DNA from 3 places in the Arthrobacter sp. Soil761 genome. Region 2 is predicted to be linked to each of the others. Evidence: riboswitches for the same ligand, from Rfam matches in the RefSeq annotation. Region 2 holds a riboswitch; each other region holds the start of a gene.

Region 1 (5,336 bases), on a different contig from region 2:
CTGGACCTCCATCTCAAAGGCTCGGGGCGCACGCCGTTTGCCCGCGCCGGGGACGGACGTGCCGTCGTCGGGCCCATGCTCCGTGAGTACGTGGTAAGTGAAGCCATGCATGCCCTGCACATTCCCACCACCCGCTCGCTCGCGGTCGTGGCAACTGGCCGGCAGGTCAGGCGTGACGGCATGCTGCCCGGTGCGGTCCTGGCGCGGGTTGCCGGCAGCCACCTGCGCGTCGGCAGCTTCCAGTACGCGCGGGCCACGGAAAACTTCGAGCTGCTGAAGCGGCTGGCGGATTTCGCCATCGGCAGGCACTACCCGCACGCTGCCGGCGCCCCAAACCCCTACCTGGAGTTGTTCGCCTCGGTGGTCTCCGCCCAGGCGGACCTGGTGGCCCGGTGGATGCTGGTGGGGTTCGTGCACGGGGTCATGAATACGGACAATATGACCATCTCAGGGGAAACCATCGACTACGGCCCGTGCGCGTTCATGGATGCGTTCAATCCCGCCGCTGTCTACAGTTCCATCGACGTCAGCGGACGCTACGCCTACGCCAACCAGCCGGTGCTGGCCGAATGGAACCTTGCACGGCTGGCGGAGGCAATGCTGCCGCTGATCGACGGGGACCAGGAAAAGGCGGTTGCCCCCGCGGTGGAGGTACTTGGCGGATTCCGCGGACAGTACAGCCAGGCGTGGTCCGGCGGCATGAAGGCCAAGCTGGGCCTGTCGGGGGATGCGGACAGCGACGCCGCCTCCGCCCTGGTGGACGGTGCCATTGCCATCCTGAAGGACGGGCCGGTGGACTACACCTTGTTCTTCCGGAACCTGGGCAAGGCCGCGCGGGGGGACCTCCGTCCCGTGCGCGGCATGGTCCTGGACCTTGCAGCGTTCGACGCCTGGGCGGAGCGGTGGCAGGCCCTGGGGCCCGACGCGGAACTGATGGACAGCGTGAACCCTGCCTATATTCCGCGGAACCACCTCGTGGAAGAGGCGCTGTCCGCCGCCACTGACGGAAACCTGGCTCCCCTGCAGCAGTTGCTCGAGGCCGTCGGCAGCCCCTTCGCCGAGCGGCCGGGCCTGGAACGCTACGCCGAAGGTGCCCCTGAGGATTTCGGCACCTACATGACCTTCTGCGGGACGTGACTGCCTCAGCGGTACGGTGCGGAAATGACAGGAGGGCGGCAGCCGGGAATACCCGGCTGCCGCCCTCCTGTTTAAGAACAGCTTTGCTGTTTAATACCAGCCTGCTGCTGCCAAAGCGTTGCGAAGGCTAGGCTACGCGGACTGCGGAGTAGCCGCCGAGCCAGCTGATGGAGTGGACCTCGGTGCTGTAGCCGTTGACGCCGCCGCTCACAACCTGGCCGTTGCCGGCGTACACGCCCACGTGGCCGGAGGTGATGATCAGGTCGCCGGGGGCGGGAGCGCCGACAACGGTTCCGTACTGGAAGAACTGCGTCGGGGCCAGGTCGCCGACGGACTTGCCGACGGAGCGCAGGGCCTTCTCAACCATTGCGGTGCAGTCCTGGTTCACGCCGACCTGGCTGTAAGCGGATGCCAGGATGGCAGCGCCGGTCCCGGTGCCGGTGGACGCCGCCGGGGCGGCTGAGGCGTAGGACATGTTCATGCCGGTGTTTGCCGGTGCGGTTGCGGCTGCCGTCTGGACGGGAGCTGCTGCCGGCGCCGGGGCTGCGGTGTGGCCAGCGCCGGGGATCTTGATCTGGTCACCGGGGTAGATGATCGAGGACAGTCCCAGTCCGTTGGCGGCCAGGACGTCGTTGAGGCTGACGCCATGGGCGGCCGCGATGGCCCCGATGGTGTCGCCGGACACCACCGTGTGGACGGTTCCTGCTGCTGCGGCGGGTGCTGCTGCCGGGGCAGGTGCGGAGTATGCCTGGACGCTGGTGTTCTCAGTGGTGTCCGGGCCGGTGACACCTGCATGGGCGGGGGCTCCGACGCCAAAGGCAATACCGGACGCTGCAGCAACGGCAAGCGCCGGACGGCCCAGCGAACGGGCCTGGGACTTGGCGGTTACGGCGAGGCCCTCGAGCACAATGGAGCGGGCCGGAGTCGCGCGGTGACGGGCAGTGGTGGAAATTTTTGACACAGTTGATCGCCTCTCCCATGCCTGCGGGGTGAGCTGTCGGGTTCGGGCTGGAGATACCCGGCCGGTAGCTGGCTCCGCGGGCGGAGGCGCTAACGACTTAACCCCAAGGCCACATGTGGCCGTAGAAACTTGGTTCCCCCGTCCCTGCCAAACGGAAAGCGGTTGAATCCCATGATCAGCGGCAGGGCTCGGCATGCTGACGGGAATGTCCCGTCTGAGAGGGACACCAAACGACCATAACCCGCGCTGCCCCCGATTGTCACATTTGGATAACATACGAGGCTCCCCTCTCAATTGCGCAAACGTCTTGATGTACTTCGCATTTCGGGCGGTGACCTCGACCAATGCAGGCAGGGTCTTTATCGCTGCAAACGGTAACAATGTGGCCACGGACGCGCCCTCGGGGGCCGCGCCGGACGGTAAGCTTCGGGACTATGCCCCTGTTCGTGACCAGCCGAGGGATCCCGCTCCTCGGTGGCGTGCTGGCCATCGCCCTGGCCGCCGCCACCGTGCTGCCGGCCGCAGCGGAGGAGCCGCCGCCGGGCGGATATCCCTCCTGGTCGGATGTGCAGCAGGCGCAGTCGTCCGAAGCGGCAAAAGCTGCAGAAATTGCCACCATCGACGGGCTCTTGACCGGCCTGCAGGCGCAGTCGGAGGCAGCCGGGGACGCAGCCGTACGGTCGGCCGCCGAATACGCTGCCGCGGATGCAGAGCTCCAGTCAGCCACATCACGCCTGGAAACCCTGTCCGCACGGGCCGCCCGCGCAAACGACGAAGTGGCCCGGTACCGGAAGGACCTCGGGGCCCTGGCCGTGCAGTCGTACAAGACAGGCGGGACCAACGCCGGGTTCTTCGTGGCGCTGGACGCCCTGGGGACCAACAGCGTCCAGGGCCTCAACCTCGTCAAGCTCGTGGGGGACAAGACGGCCGCGTTGGTGGTCAAGGCGGCGGCGGCCGGAAAGGTATCCGCTGCCCTGGTGGAACAGGAAAAGGTTGCCAGGAGCGAACGGGAGCGCCTGTCCGGGGAGGCAAGGGCAAAAGCCGAGGCAGCCAGTTCCGCCAGGGACGCACTGGCACGGCAGGTGGCCGAGGAGCAGCGGCACGGCGGCGAGCTAACGGCCCAGCTTGCCGCCCTGAAAGGGACGACGGCGGCGCTTGAGGGGGAGTACCGCCAAGGCCAGGCTGCGCTGGCTGCCTACGAGGCGGCCCAGGCGGCCAAGCGCGCCGCAGCGGAGGAGCAGGCCCGCCGCCAGGCCGAAGCGGCCGCCAGGGCCGCCGCGGCGGCCGCCCAGCAGCCCAGGCCGCCCGCACCAGCCGCCCCAGCCGCCGTGGGCGGCAATCCTGTCCCGGTGAATCCAGCCCCTGCCAATCCTGTCCCGGCCAACCCTCCGCCGGCCAACCCTGTCCCTTCCGTTCCGGAGGCGCCGCCAGCCGAGCCGGCCCTGCCCAGCCCGCCCGCCGTCGTCGTGCCTTCCATTCCCGGTGGAGCGGTCAACGATCCGGCAGGGGCGAAAAGCTACGCGTCCGGACGCCTTGCCGCTTTCGGCTGGGGCCAGGACCAGTTCCTGTGCCTGGCCCAGTTGTGGACCAAGGAATCCAACTGGCTGACCACCGCCACCAACGCGTGGTCCGGGGCCTACGGAATTGCCCAGGCACTGCCGCCCGGCAAGTATGCCAGCGCCGGGAGCGACTGGCTGACCAGCTACCGGACGCAGATCGAATGGGGCCTGGGCTACATCCGTGACCGCTACGGGTCGCCCTGCGGGGCATGGAACCATTCCGTATCCCTGAACTGGTACTGACTGACGCGCTAGGCTTTCCCCATGCCAGATTTCGGACGGTTCCGTGCACTGCTCGAAGAGGAGCGGACGCGGCGGATGGCGCTGCTGCCGGCGCTGCGGGCGGACATCGACGCTGCGAATTCGGCTCGCCAGGACTCCAACGTCGACGACGAACACGATCCGGAGGGCGCCACGATCGCCTTCGAGCTGTCACAGGCATCGGCGCTGCTGAAACAAAGCTCGGCGGGGCTGGACCAGATTGAAGCTGCCCTGGCCCGGCTGGCCGCGGGGACCTATGGCATCTGTGCGGTGTGCGGGGAACCCATCGCCGAGGGCAGGCTGGAAGCCCGGCCCTGGACCCCGTTCTGCATCCACCACGCCTCCGCGGGGCGCGCGCGGTGACCGGCACAGCGGACGTGGTGTCCGCTGCGGCGGAATTTGTTGACCGTACCCTCCAGAATGAGGGCGCCTGGTACCGCGCGGACGACGTCGCACACCGCCTGGGCGGTGTGCTGGCCTCGTATGGTTCCTCCGTGGGCGCCGTCCGTGGAACTGTGCGCGACGCCCTGCGCAAATTCAAGGACCTGGACCACGACGCAACCGTGATGCTGGCCTCTGCCCTCTGGGGACAGCCGGGGCCCGGCTCCCGCCCGGTTTTCGAGCGCCGCCTTGCCGCCGTGGTGCTGCTGCAGTCACGGGTGCGGCTCCTGCAGCATTCGGACCTGACCCGGCTGGAAGGCTTCCTCCGCTCCGCCCAGGCAGCGGATCTGACCGCGCCCCTGCTCTCCGATGTCCTGATGCCGCTGCTGGCAGGGCTGGGGGAGCGTGAACGGCAGCGGGCCCGCGGTGTGGTGGAACGGTGGCGCGGGGACCCGGACCCCCATCTTCAGGCGGCGGCCGCTGCCCTCATGAAGGAACTGACTTTCTAAAAGCGGACGAATGAAGGAGATCCACATGAATGAGCCGTTTGATCTTGGGCGATTTGTTGCCGCCCAAAACACCGGCGGAACCTATGACCAGGCGTTGGGGGAGCTGCAGGTCGGCCGGAAGTCCGGGCACTGGATGTGGTTCATCTTCCCGCAGATTGCCGGGCTGGGGCAGAGCGCCATGTCACGTAAATACGCCATCTCTTCACTGGCTGAAGCCCGGGCCTACCTGGACCACGAAGTCCTGGGCCCGCGGCTTCTCGAGTGTGCCACGGTCCTGGCCAACCATGCCGACCAGCCGGCCGAGGACATCTTCGGTGGCATCGACGCCAGGAAACTCCGATCCTCCATGACACTGTTCCTCCGGGCAGCACCCGGAGAAACAGTGTTCAAGACTGTCCTGGCCCAGTTCTTCAACGGCGAGCCGGACCCTGCCACCGACGAGCTCCTGGCGGCGCAGGACGCAGCCGGCTGACCACACGGACCGGGGCAGCCGGAGCGCGGCTGGCTGCTAGGGCGTGGGGCTGCCGC
Region 2 (5,336 bases):
CCCGGCGGAAAGTAATAACCGCCAGCGGTTCATATCCAGCATTCAGAACGAGAGTGCGCATGCACTTACCTCTTCACGGCCGCACCCGTCAGGGGCACGAGGGCCGGCTGCCCTCGGCATGTCCAGGCTATGGATCGACATCACAAGAGTAAACAAAGAAGTGCAGAATCGGGTAATCGCCACTCTGGAGCAGGACAACGGCTGGACACCGCGGGAGGGTCGGCCGCGGGCGGCGCGGGCCGATTAAGCGCGAAGGACCCCCACCGGGATGGCGGGGGTCCTTGGGGGCATTGCCTGGCCTGCGGCCGTTCAGGCCTGCCTTGGGATGCTTAGTTGACGCGGATGAACACGGGGCCGGAACCCACGTTTGCGCTGAAGACCACAGTCTGGTTTCCGTTGTAGCCGCCGTGGACTGCCATGCCGTTTCCGGCGTAGACAGCAATGTGGGCCATGCCCGCGCCGCCGTCAGCGTAGTAGATCAGGTCGCCCGGCTGCGCTTCGGCTGCACTCACGGTGCGGCCCAGGGACAGGTAGCCGGCGGGCCAGTCATGGAAGTGGATGCCGACGGCGGCCAGCGAGTTGGTGACCAGCATGGTGCAGTCCTGCATAACGCCGAGCTGGGCGTAGGCGGCCGAGAGGATTGCAGCGCCCTTGCCGCTGGCGGAAGCCTGGGCAGCGGGAGCGGCCGGAGCAGCAGCGGTGGCAACCTTGGCGGTGACCTTGGGAGCCGCAACGGGCTCGGCGGCAGGAGCAGCTTCCTGCACCTCGACCTGGGGCTCAGGCTCGGCGACGGGAGCCGGCGTGGTGGTGACAGCGGGCTTCTCGTAGCTGATGGCGATGGTGGAAGCCGCGGAAATCGGGGCGTCGATTGCGGATTCAACTTCCAGTGCGGACGCCGGAGCGGAATCACGCTTGACGTTGGCGTCGGCAGCGTTGGCCGCGATGCCGCTGGTCAGGACCAGGCCGGAAGCGGCAGCGATAACCGCAGCCTGGCGGCCCATGCCGCCTGCGTTGTCGCTGACGGCCTTTGCAATAACAGCGATCGAGTTGGTTTTGGTGACCTCGGCGCGATGCCGTGCGGTGGCACGAGTCGTCATCAGTTCTCTCTTTCGTTTTTCCCTCAAACCGCTTGTAGGCAGGCGAAGGTTGTTGGACGCGCCGGCATCTTGGGGGTACGTCGGCGCGTCCCGAACGGGGATGTGGTTTCTAGCGAAAAAGCCTTGGGCAAAGAAATAGCCCTTGGAGCGTTAAGCCCAAGAACTAGTTGCCGTAGTGGTAGTACGAGGAGGTGCCAGTGGCTGCAGGCGAGTGGAGCAGCGTGCCCTGGGAGGGGTTGAGTGCGCTGATCATCATGCCGTTGCCGACGTAGATGCCGACGTGCGCGCCACCGTTCTGGACAACCAGGTCACCCGGCTGCGGGGTGGAGGTGGGAGTCATGATGCTCCACGCATTGGTGCGGGGGATGCTGATTCCGGCCTGGGCGTAAACCCACTGCACGAACCCGGAGCAGTCCCAGCCGGTGACCGGGCTGGTGCCGCCCCACACGTAGGAGTGGCCGATGCCGGTGTAGGCGATGGCAGCGATGCCCGAGGTTGCCGCAGCGGATACGGTCTCCGCCGTCTTGGCGGCCGGAGACGCCTCCTGGCCTGTGGTGGTGGCGCGGTTCGCCGATGCCGTGGACTGGGTACGCACCGCTTCCACCTTCGGAGCAGCGGTGGTCTTGACGACCGGACGCTCGAAGGACACCGTGGCCGTGGGTGCGGCCGTGACAGCGAGGGCTGCCTGGGACGAGCCGGACTCGGTGGAGGCAGAGACACCGGCCGTGGTGTCAGCTGCCGTGGCGGGCAGGCCCATGCTCAGGATGAGGCCGGAAGCCGCTGCCACAACGGCAGCCTGGCGGCCTACGGTCCCGGCATTTGCACTGACGGCCTTGGACATGGCGTCCAGGGGGTTGGTGCGAACCGTTTGCGCACGGTGGCGCGCAGAATGATGGCGTGAAGACACGAAGGTAGCCTCTCCCAATGCCTGCGAGGTGAGCTGTCGGATTCGGATGGGAGTCACCCGGCCACGCTGCTTCCTGGGAAGCTTGTGACTTAACCCCAAGGCCTTCTGAACATGAAGGCCAAAATTGGTTCCCCCGCCCCTGCCAGACGATGAAATGCGAACGGACCTTGAGCGGTGGCAGAGTTAGGCAATCCACTCAAGAGCGTCAACTTCGGAAAAGTTGACGCGAGTTAGACGGTACAGCAGTTTTGCTTCAATGTCACATTCAGGTCACGGCGCGTCGCGGACATGTGAGAGCGGGCAACCATTTGGTTACAGCCAGCCCATGGGATCGACAACTTCGCCATTGACCTGCACCTCGAAGTGGAGGTGGCAGCCGGTGGATGCGCCCGTGGTACCGCTCAGTGCCACCACGTCCCCGCGGGAGACGGTCTGGCCCACCTTGACGTTGAAGGACGAGAGATGGTTGTAGGTGGTCTCCAGCCCGTTGCCGTGGTCAATGACCACGCGGTTTCCGCCACCGAACTGGTGCCAGCCGGCAAAGGTCACGGTACCTGTCGCGGCGGCCAGGACCGAGGTCCCGCACTGCGCCACGAAGTCCTGGCCCCGGTGGAAGTCTCCGGAGCCTCCGGTGATGGGACTGACCCGGTAGCCGAAGGGGGAAGCGGTGGTGAGGGAGGCGAGGGGTGCAGCCAGGGTGCCGGCCGAAGCGGCACGCGTGACGGAGCCGGCGGACTGGGCGCTCAGGAGTTGCTTCAGCTTCCCGTCCGGGTCGGCCTGGGTCACCACGGCCGACCGGCTGAAGTCGATCTGTGCTCCGACATCGGCCGAGATCTGGGGCTGGGGGCTGACGGCGGACGCGGCCATGGGGGCACTGCCGGCGGTATCCGTGGCCATGACGGGACTCGTGGCGGGCACCGTGACCGTCAGCACCAGGCCTGTGGCGGCAAGGGCAATGCCGGCTTTTTGGCCAATACCGCTGGCGGCGGCAAACTCCGTCATCTGCCGGAAGGGACCCCGGCGGCGGCGCGCGTCACGATGCAGGTCGCGGGGGCGCTCCGCTGCGACAACTTCGGCAACCCGGGGTGCCGAAGGGGGGCCGGCCGCGCGGCGGCGGCCCCGGGAGGTCTGCATGGTCAAGAAGGGTTCCTCTCTGGAAGAAGCCTGCGGAGTTAGCTGTCGGATTCGGGTCAGAGAGATCAAAGACCCGGTCCGCCTTAGGCAAGCTTCTGCACAGGGGGTATTCCCGGAAGAATCCTTCACTGGAGAGGCTTGCTGCTGACGGACTTCACCCCAAGGCAGTCCCCCGCTGCCGCTTGTGGTTCCCCCGCCTCTGCCAGTAACGACTCGTGCACCTGGCCCGCTGGCAGAGCTCGGCTCCGGATCAGGTAACGCTTATGTATCAACGCTTGGTTCCACTATAGGGGCTTAAGACCCTAGGTAACAATTCCGTTACCTTTGCGTGGTTGCCCCTCCGTGGGGTATGGGCGCCCCGATCAGGGCTGGCTGATGGCCACGAAGACGTGGGCGGCAACCTCGGGCGGCAGCTCCAATGCGCCTTCGATTCCGGGGACCCGCACGGAGATGTATTCGCCCACGCGTTCCAGCGCCACGGCGGCACCCGGCCGGATACCGCCCTCGTCCAGCTGCGCCAGCAGTTCCGGTTCCACCTGGATCGGCTCCGCCAGGCGGCTGATGGTCACTCCGGAGGCGGGCCCGTAATTCTTCATCGCTTCCACCAGGCTGATGGCGCCGTCGGCAAAGCCGGGCCCCGCCTGGCCGCCCAGCGCCGCAAGGCCAGGAATGGGGTTGCCGTACGGCGACTCGGTGGGGTGGTCCAGCATCTCGTAGATGCGGCGCTCCACGCGCTCGCTCATGACATGTTCCCAGCGGCAGGCTTCGTCGTGGACGTAGGCCCAGTCCAGGCCAATGACGTCTGCCAGCAGGCGTTCGGCCAGCCGGTGCTTGCGCATGACCTCCGTGGCGCGCTTGCGGCCCGTGTCCGTGAGTTCCAGGTGCCGGTCGCCGGACACCACCACCAGCCCGTCCCGCTCCATGCGGCCGATGGTCTGGGAAACGGTGGGACCGGAGTGGCGCAGACGCTCGGCGATACGGGCCCGAAGGGCAACGATGTTTTCTTCCTCAAGCTCCAGAATGGTCCTGAGGTACATCTCCGTAGTGTCGATCAGATCCGTCATCCAGCTCAGCTCCTCGAGCGCAGTACCTTGCGTTGTCCCACCGTATCGCCTCTTCGCGCAAAGTAGTCCGGGGGAAAGCTTAGCCTATTTTGACTTTGTCCGAATAGCCGCGCCCCGAGGGGCTGCGCGGGGACGGCACGTCTCACTGTCCGGACTATGACGGGCCTGGCTCCCGCCCCCGGCGGCGGTTCAGGCAGAATGGGAATGGCCCGCAGCGCAGCCACCGGCGCTGCCGGCCACCGACCGCCCGCCCTTCCGGACCAAACTTTTGTCCCCGCCGAATTGGAGCACCTGTGAGCGACACCAGCATCACGATCCCCGCCGACCTCCTGCCCCAGGACGGGCGGTTCGGAGCCGGCCCGTCAAAGGTCCGGCAGGAGCAGATCGACGCGCTGGCAGCAGCTTCCAAGACGATCCTTGGCACATCGCACCGGCAGGCCCCGGTCAAGAACCTGGTCGGAGCGGTCCGTGAAGGGCTGAGCCAGTTCTTCCGCGCCCCGGAAGGCTACGAGGTGGTCCTCGGCGTCGGCGGCTCCACGGCTTTCTGGGACATCGCGAGCTTCGGCCTCGTGGAGAAGAAGGCCCAGCACCTGTCCTTCGGTGAGTTCGGGTCCAAGTTCGCCGCCGCCACCAACAAGGCGCCCTTCCTGGAAGCCTCCTCCATCATCAAGTCCGAGCCCGGCACCCGGCCCGCAGCCAAGGCCGAGGCCGGCGTGGACGTCTACGCCTGGCCGCAGAACGAGACCTCCACCGGCGTCGCCGCCCCCGTCAAGCGGGTAGCCGGAGCCGACGAGGGATCACTGGTCCTCGTGGACGCCACATCGGCGGCCGGCGGACTGGACGTGGACGTTGCCGAGAGCGATGTCTACTACTTCGCCCCGCAGAAGAACTTTGCCTCCGACGGCGGCCTCTGGCTTGGCCTGTTCTCCCCCGCAGCGCTGGAACGCGCCGCGCGCATCAAGGCCAGCGGCCGCTGGATCCCGGATTTCCTGGACCTGCAGACCGCGATCGATAACTCCCGCCTGAACCAGACCTACAACACCCCGTCGCTGTCCACGCTGGTGACGCTGAATGCCCAGGTCCAGTGGCTGAACTCCAACGGCGGCCTGGACTTCGCGGCTGCACGGACGGCCG
Region 3 (5,336 bases), on a different contig from region 2:
CGCACCCACGCCGGTGGGGCGCCGGCTGGTGCACCTGCTTGGCGCGCTGGGCGGAATCGTCGTGGTTGCCGGCAGCTACATCGCCCTGTTCCAGCTGACACCGGCCTCCGAGCGGCCGTACATGGCAGGGTCCAGCACCAACAGCTTCCTTGAACTGACGTTCGGCTACAACGGACTGGCCCGTCTCACCGGTTCCGGCGAGGGCATGCCCGGCGGGGCCGGGGGTGCTGCTGCCGGCGGTCCCGGAGGCGGCTTCGGCGGCGGCAACGCCGGATTCGGCGGGGCGGCCGGGCTGCTGCGGATGTTCGGCACCAGCTTTGGCGGTGAGGTCTCGTGGCTTCTGCCCGCCGCCCTGGTCCTGCTGGTGGCAGGCCTCTGGTTCACGCGCCGGGAAGTACGCACCTCCCCGGGCCGCGCGGCCCTGATCCTGTGGGGCGGCTGGCTCGTGGTCACCGGAGGTGTCTTCAGCTTCATGAGCGGCATTGTCCATCCCTACTACTCAGTGGCACTGGCGCCGGCGATCGCAGCGCTGGTGGGCATAGGCGCAGTGGAGCTCTGGCGTGGCCGCAGCTACTGGCCGGCCCGGATCGTCCTCGCCGTGACCGTCCTCGGCACCTCTGTGTGGTCGGCAGTCCTGCTGGGCCGCGACACGTCGTGGCTCCCCTGGCTGCGGGTCGCCATCATCGTGCTCGGCGTCCTCGCCGCCGCCGCAATCCTCCTCCGCCTCGATGCACTGGGCACCTCAAAACCGGGCACCTCGAAACTGGGCGCCTCCGGACGGTTCCGCCGGGCCGGTGCGGCCGCCGTCGTCGTCGTATCCCTCCTGGCCGGCGGTCTTGGGACAGCGGGGTGGACCCTCGCCACCGCTGCTTCCGCCCACTCCGGTTCCATTCCGACGTCGGGCCCGGCGGGTTCGTCCGCGGGTGGCTTCGGCAACCGTGCCGCTGGATTCGGCGGCGCACGGGCTGACGGCAGGGAGGCCGCCACTGACGCTGCCAACGGCGCGGGTGGACTCGATCCCTTCGGCGGCATCGACGGCGCAGCCGGCCCCGGCGGTACCGGGGGCGCCGGCGGCGCCGGGGGCCCGGGCGAAGGATCCGCAGATGCGGCGGTGGCGGCACTCCTGAAGGCCACCACCACGAAGTGGTCCGCGATCGTCTCCGGCGCCAGCCAGGCAGCCAGCCTGGAACTCGCCACGAACACCAACGTCATTGCCCTGGGCGGTTGGAACGGCGGGGACCCCTACCCCACGCTCGCCCAGTTCCAGGACATGGTGGCCAAGGGCGAGATCGGCTACTTCATCCAAGGCGGTGGCATGGGAGGCGGCGGCATGGGTGGCCGCGGCAATTCAGAGGTGGCCGCCTGGGTCCAGGCCAACTTCCAGGCCCAGACCGTAGGCAACTCCACCGTGTACCAACTCACCAAGTAGGACTCAATGGCCAGCCACTACCCAGTGTCCGTCCACACTGCGTCGGTCCACACCGGACACCCTGCCGGTGCTCCTGCCGCCGCGCATCATCCTGTCCCGGCCCGCTTCCGGCCGGACCCGCGGGCGCTCCGGCGGCGGCTGGGACTGGCAGCGGTGCTGGCCGGGACCGCCGTGCTGTACTTGTGGAACCTTGGAGCATCCGGCTGGGCCAACGCGTTCTATTCCGCCGCGGCCCAGGCCGGATCGCAGGACTGGGCGGCCTGGTTTTTCGGCTCCTCCGACGCCGCCAACGCCATCACGGTGGACAAGCCGCCGGCGTCGTTGTGGGTCATGGGGTTGTCCGTCCGGATCTTCGGCCTCAGTTCCTGGAGCATCCTGGTCCCCCAGGCGCTGATGGGCGTCGGCACCGCCTGGCTGCTCTACCTGGCCGTACGGCGGGCCGCGGCGCCTGCCACGGCCGATCCACGGCTGGCGCACCGCGCAGGACTGATCGCCGCAGCCGTCCTGGCCCTCACCCCCGTTGCCACGCTGATGTTCCGCTTCAACAACCCGGACGCCCTGCTGGTGCTGCTCATGACGGCAGCCGCCTACGCGGTCCTCCGTGCAGTCCAGGAGGACCGGTTGCGCTGGCTCCTGCTGGCCGGAGTGTTCCTGGGCTTCGGCTTCCTGGCCAAGCAGCTGCAGGTCCTGCTGGTGGTTCCGGGATTCGCCATCGCCTACGCGCTGGCAGGCCCGCACAGGCTCCCGCGGCGCCTGCTCCGGCTGGCCGCGGCGGGAGCGGCCATGGTGGCCTCCGCCGGGTGGTGGCTCCTGGCGGTGGAGCTGACGCCGGCCGGCCTGCGTCCCTACATCGGCGGATCGCAAAACAACTCCATCCTGGAGCTCACGCTGGGTTACAACGGGCTGGGCCGGCTGACGGGCGACGAGACCGGCAGTGTGGGCGGCGGCAACGGCTGGGGAGATCCCGGGCTGCTCCGGATGTTCAACAGCGAGTTCGGCGGCCAGATCGCGTGGCTGCTGCCGTCCGCCCTGATCCTTGCGGCGGGCCTGCTGTGGTTGGGCCGGCGGGCACCGCGGACGGATGCGGTCCGCACCGCCGTCATCATCTGGGGCTTGTGGGTGCTGGTGACGGGCCTGGTCTTCAGCTTCATGGCGGGCATCATCCACCCTTACTACGCCGTGGCGCTGGCGCCGGGGATCGCCGGGCTTGCGGGGCTGGGCACGGTCCTCCTGTGGCAGCACCGGCAGCAGCCACCCGCCGCACTCCTGCTGGCCGCAGCGGTGGCCGCGGCCGCCCTGATGGCCTTCCAGCTGCTTGGCACCACGTCCGCCTACGGCGCGGGGCTGCGTTGGCTGGTCCTTTCCGGAGGCCTGGCGGCCGCAGCGGGCGTGGCGTTCGGCAGGTTCCTGCGCTGGCGTGCCGTGCAGCGGACGACGGCGGCGCTCGCCATTGCGGCGTCGCTCACCGGGCCGCTGGCGTACTCCCTTTCCACGGCGTCGACAACGCACAGCGGGGCGATAGTCAGTGCCGGGCCGTCGTCGGGCTTCGGCCCTGGCGGGACGGGCCCTGGCCGGACCGGCCTTGGCGGGACCGGGACAGGCAGCACCAGGCAGCCAGCAACCCAGGGAAACACGGCCCGCCAGCAGGGCGCGCCCGGAGGAACACTTCCCGGCGGAACCGCTGCTGCAAGTGGTCGCGGAGGCGGAGCCTTGGGAGGCCTCTTGGGCGCCCCAACGCCGTCCGCGGAACTCGTGGCAGCACTCAGGAATGGCGCCTCAGGCTACACCTGGGCAGCGGCAGTGGTGGGTTCGAACAACGCTGCCGGTTACCAGTTGGCAACGGAACTGCCGGTCATGGCGGTGGGTGGGTTCAACGGCACAGATCCCGCCCCTACCTTGGCGGAGTTCCAGGATCTGGTGTCCCAGGGAAAGATCCACTACTTCATCACAGGCGGAACCATCCGGGCCAGTACCGGTTCGGACGCTGCCGCCCAGATCGCCCAGTGGGTGGCGAACAACTTCACGGCGCAGAGCATTGGCGGCACCACCGTCTACCTGTTGGCTGGGTAACGGGAACTGTAACGGTCGGCGCGCTGCGCTCATGAAATGGGGCGGCCATACCCCAATGGGACCGAGGTTACGAACGGGGAATCCGGCAAATCAACGCGCTGAGGATCGTGACTTCCGTTACCTAAATGTGACTTTCGCGTGCACTTCCTGTAGCGTCGATTGGGTGCGGCCCCCGTTCGGGCCGCATATCCCGGGTCGACGCCAAGCTCTGCCGCTTCCCCGGATTCCGATTGAGCTACGGCAGAGGCGGGGGACCCACCGTCCCGGGCATTGAATGCCCTTGGGGTTAAGCCAGTACGTGATCTTTCCGTACGGCCGGATGCCCTCATCCGAACCCGACAGCTAACTCCGCAGGTGTGAGAGGCGATCAATCATGTCCAAAAACACGGCAGAAGCACGCCTGCTGCAGGCCAAGGCTAAACACAGGGCCGCGCAGCAGGCCAAGAAGACCACCCTGGGCCAGCGCGCCGCCGTCCTTGCAGCATCGTGCGCGGTGCTGGTGGGGGTAGGCGCGGCAGGACAGGCCACCAGCAGCATGACTCCGGTGTCATCCACCGCGTCCAACCCTTCCACGTCAGCGTCCGACGCTCAAATGAGCATCGAGAAGAGCGAGATCCGCTCCAACCCGGCAGCAAGCCCCGCGCCCGCTGCCATCAGCGTGGCACCGCAGGCAGCGGAACCGGCCCCCGCAGCGGCACCGGCAGCACCCGCAGCGCCTGCCCCGGCCCCGGCGCCTGAGCCCGCCCCCGCACCTGAGCCGGCTCGCGCCGTCGCGGTTAACGATCCTGCAGGCGCCCAAGCGTACGCCGCCAGCCAGCTGGGGGCGTTTGGCTGGGGACCGGACCAGATGCAGTGCCTGCAGACGCTGTGGACCAAGGAGTCCGACTGGACCACCACGGCCACCAATTCCAGCAGCGGGGCATACGGCATCGTCCAGTCCCTGCCCGCTGAGAAGATGGCAAGCGCCGGCGCGGACTACCTCACCAACTACCGCACGCAGATCAATTGGGGCCTGGACTACATCAAGAAGAGCTACCAGTCGCCCTGTGGTGCCCTGAACTTCCACCTGGCCCACAACTGGTACTAGGCACTCCTCCCCCCGGCGGCAGCGATGCCGGGGGAACTGCACCAAAGCGGCGGGCCGCATCATCATGATGCGGCCCGCCGCTTTGGTTAACCAGCGCCCGGTCCGGCGTCCTGTCCGGTGTTCCCGCCAGCGCCCTGCCCGGCGTTCCGCCACGGGATGTACTGGACAGCCCACTTGTTTCCGTCCGGATCGGCGAAGTACACGAAGTGGCCCCAGTCCTGGACGTCCACATCGCTGACATCCACGCCGTTGCTCTTGAGCTGGTCATGCGCCGCATTGATGTCGTCGACCACCATCTGCAGGTTGGAGCCCGTGCCGGGCGGGGCGTCGACGAGTCCTTCGCCGATGCAGATGGAGCAGGCCGAGCCCGGCGGCGTCAACTGCACAAAGCGGATGGAGTCCGACGGCCGCTCGTCGTAGTCGGCGTTAAAGCCCACTTTGTTGACGTAGAAGTCCTTGGCACGGTCAACGTCGGATACGGGGACAAAGACAAGCTCGAGTTTCCAGTCCATCTGCACAGGCTAGCGGCGGGACACCCGTTGGGAAAGAGCCCGTTCAAACAGGGCCGAAGTGCTACCCGGCGATGCCGTAGAGGCGGTCGCCGGCGTCGCCCAGCCCGGGGACAATGTAGGACTTCTCGTTGAGCTTCTCGTCGATGGAGGCCAGGACGATGTGCACGTTGGCCCCTGACAGTTCCTCCTCCAGCCGCGCCAGGCCCTCGGGGGCGGCCAGCAGGCAGATGCAGGTGAC

The links. Region 2 has a riboswitch for cyclic di-AMP ahead of ASG79_RS05595 (C40 family peptidase). Riboswitches for the same ligand answer to the same signal wherever they lie in the genome.
Region 1: linked by a shared signal. The riboswitch ahead of ASG79_RS10030 (LysM peptidoglycan-binding domain-containing protein) and the one ahead of ASG79_RS05595 (C40 family peptidase) in region 2 are both predicted to bind cyclic di-AMP.
Region 3: linked by a shared signal. The riboswitch ahead of ASG79_RS06075 (hypothetical protein) and the one ahead of ASG79_RS05595 (C40 family peptidase) in region 2 are both predicted to bind cyclic di-AMP.

Annotation. Positions count from the first base shown of each region.
Region 1 is NZ_LMSF01000012.1:413,914-419,249, reverse strand. It holds gene ASG79_RS10035 (protein adenylyltransferase SelO) at 1-1,137, shown strand, start outside; gene ASG79_RS10030 (LysM peptidoglycan-binding domain-containing protein) at 1,265-2,098, opposite strand; cyclic di-AMP (ydaO/yuaA leader) riboswitch at 2,102-2,272, opposite strand; gene ASG79_RS10025 (coiled-coil domain-containing protein) at 2,533-3,900, shown strand; gene ASG79_RS10020 (TraR/DksA family transcriptional regulator) at 3,922-4,281, shown strand; gene ASG79_RS10015 (DNA alkylation repair protein) at 4,278-4,808, shown strand; gene ASG79_RS10010 (DUF1810 domain-containing protein) at 4,834-5,280, shown strand; gene ASG79_RS10005 (glucose 1-dehydrogenase) at 5,317-5,336, opposite strand, start outside.
Region 2 is NZ_LMSF01000005.1:81,242-86,577, forward strand. It holds gene ASG79_RS05585 (HNH endonuclease) at 1-61, opposite strand, end outside; gene ASG79_RS05590 (NlpC/P60 family protein) at 330-1,097, opposite strand; gene ASG79_RS05595 (C40 family peptidase) at 1,261-1,938, opposite strand; cyclic di-AMP (ydaO/yuaA leader) riboswitch at 2,009-2,204, opposite strand; gene ASG79_RS05600 (M23 family metallopeptidase) at 2,317-3,138, opposite strand; cyclic di-AMP (ydaO/yuaA leader) riboswitch at 3,149-3,393, opposite strand; gene ASG79_RS05605 (metal-dependent transcriptional regulator) at 3,501-4,202, opposite strand; gene serC (phosphoserine transaminase) at 4,496-5,336, shown strand, end outside.
Region 3 is NZ_LMSF01000006.1:79,399-84,734, forward strand. It holds gene ASG79_RS24290 (ArnT family glycosyltransferase) at 1-1,429, shown strand, start outside; gene ASG79_RS06070 (ArnT family glycosyltransferase) at 1,436-3,499, shown strand; cyclic di-AMP (ydaO/yuaA leader) riboswitch at 3,707-3,867, shown strand; gene ASG79_RS06075 (hypothetical protein) at 3,873-4,586, shown strand; gene ASG79_RS06080 (VOC family protein) at 4,673-5,098, opposite strand; gene upp (uracil phosphoribosyltransferase) at 5,160-5,336, opposite strand, start outside.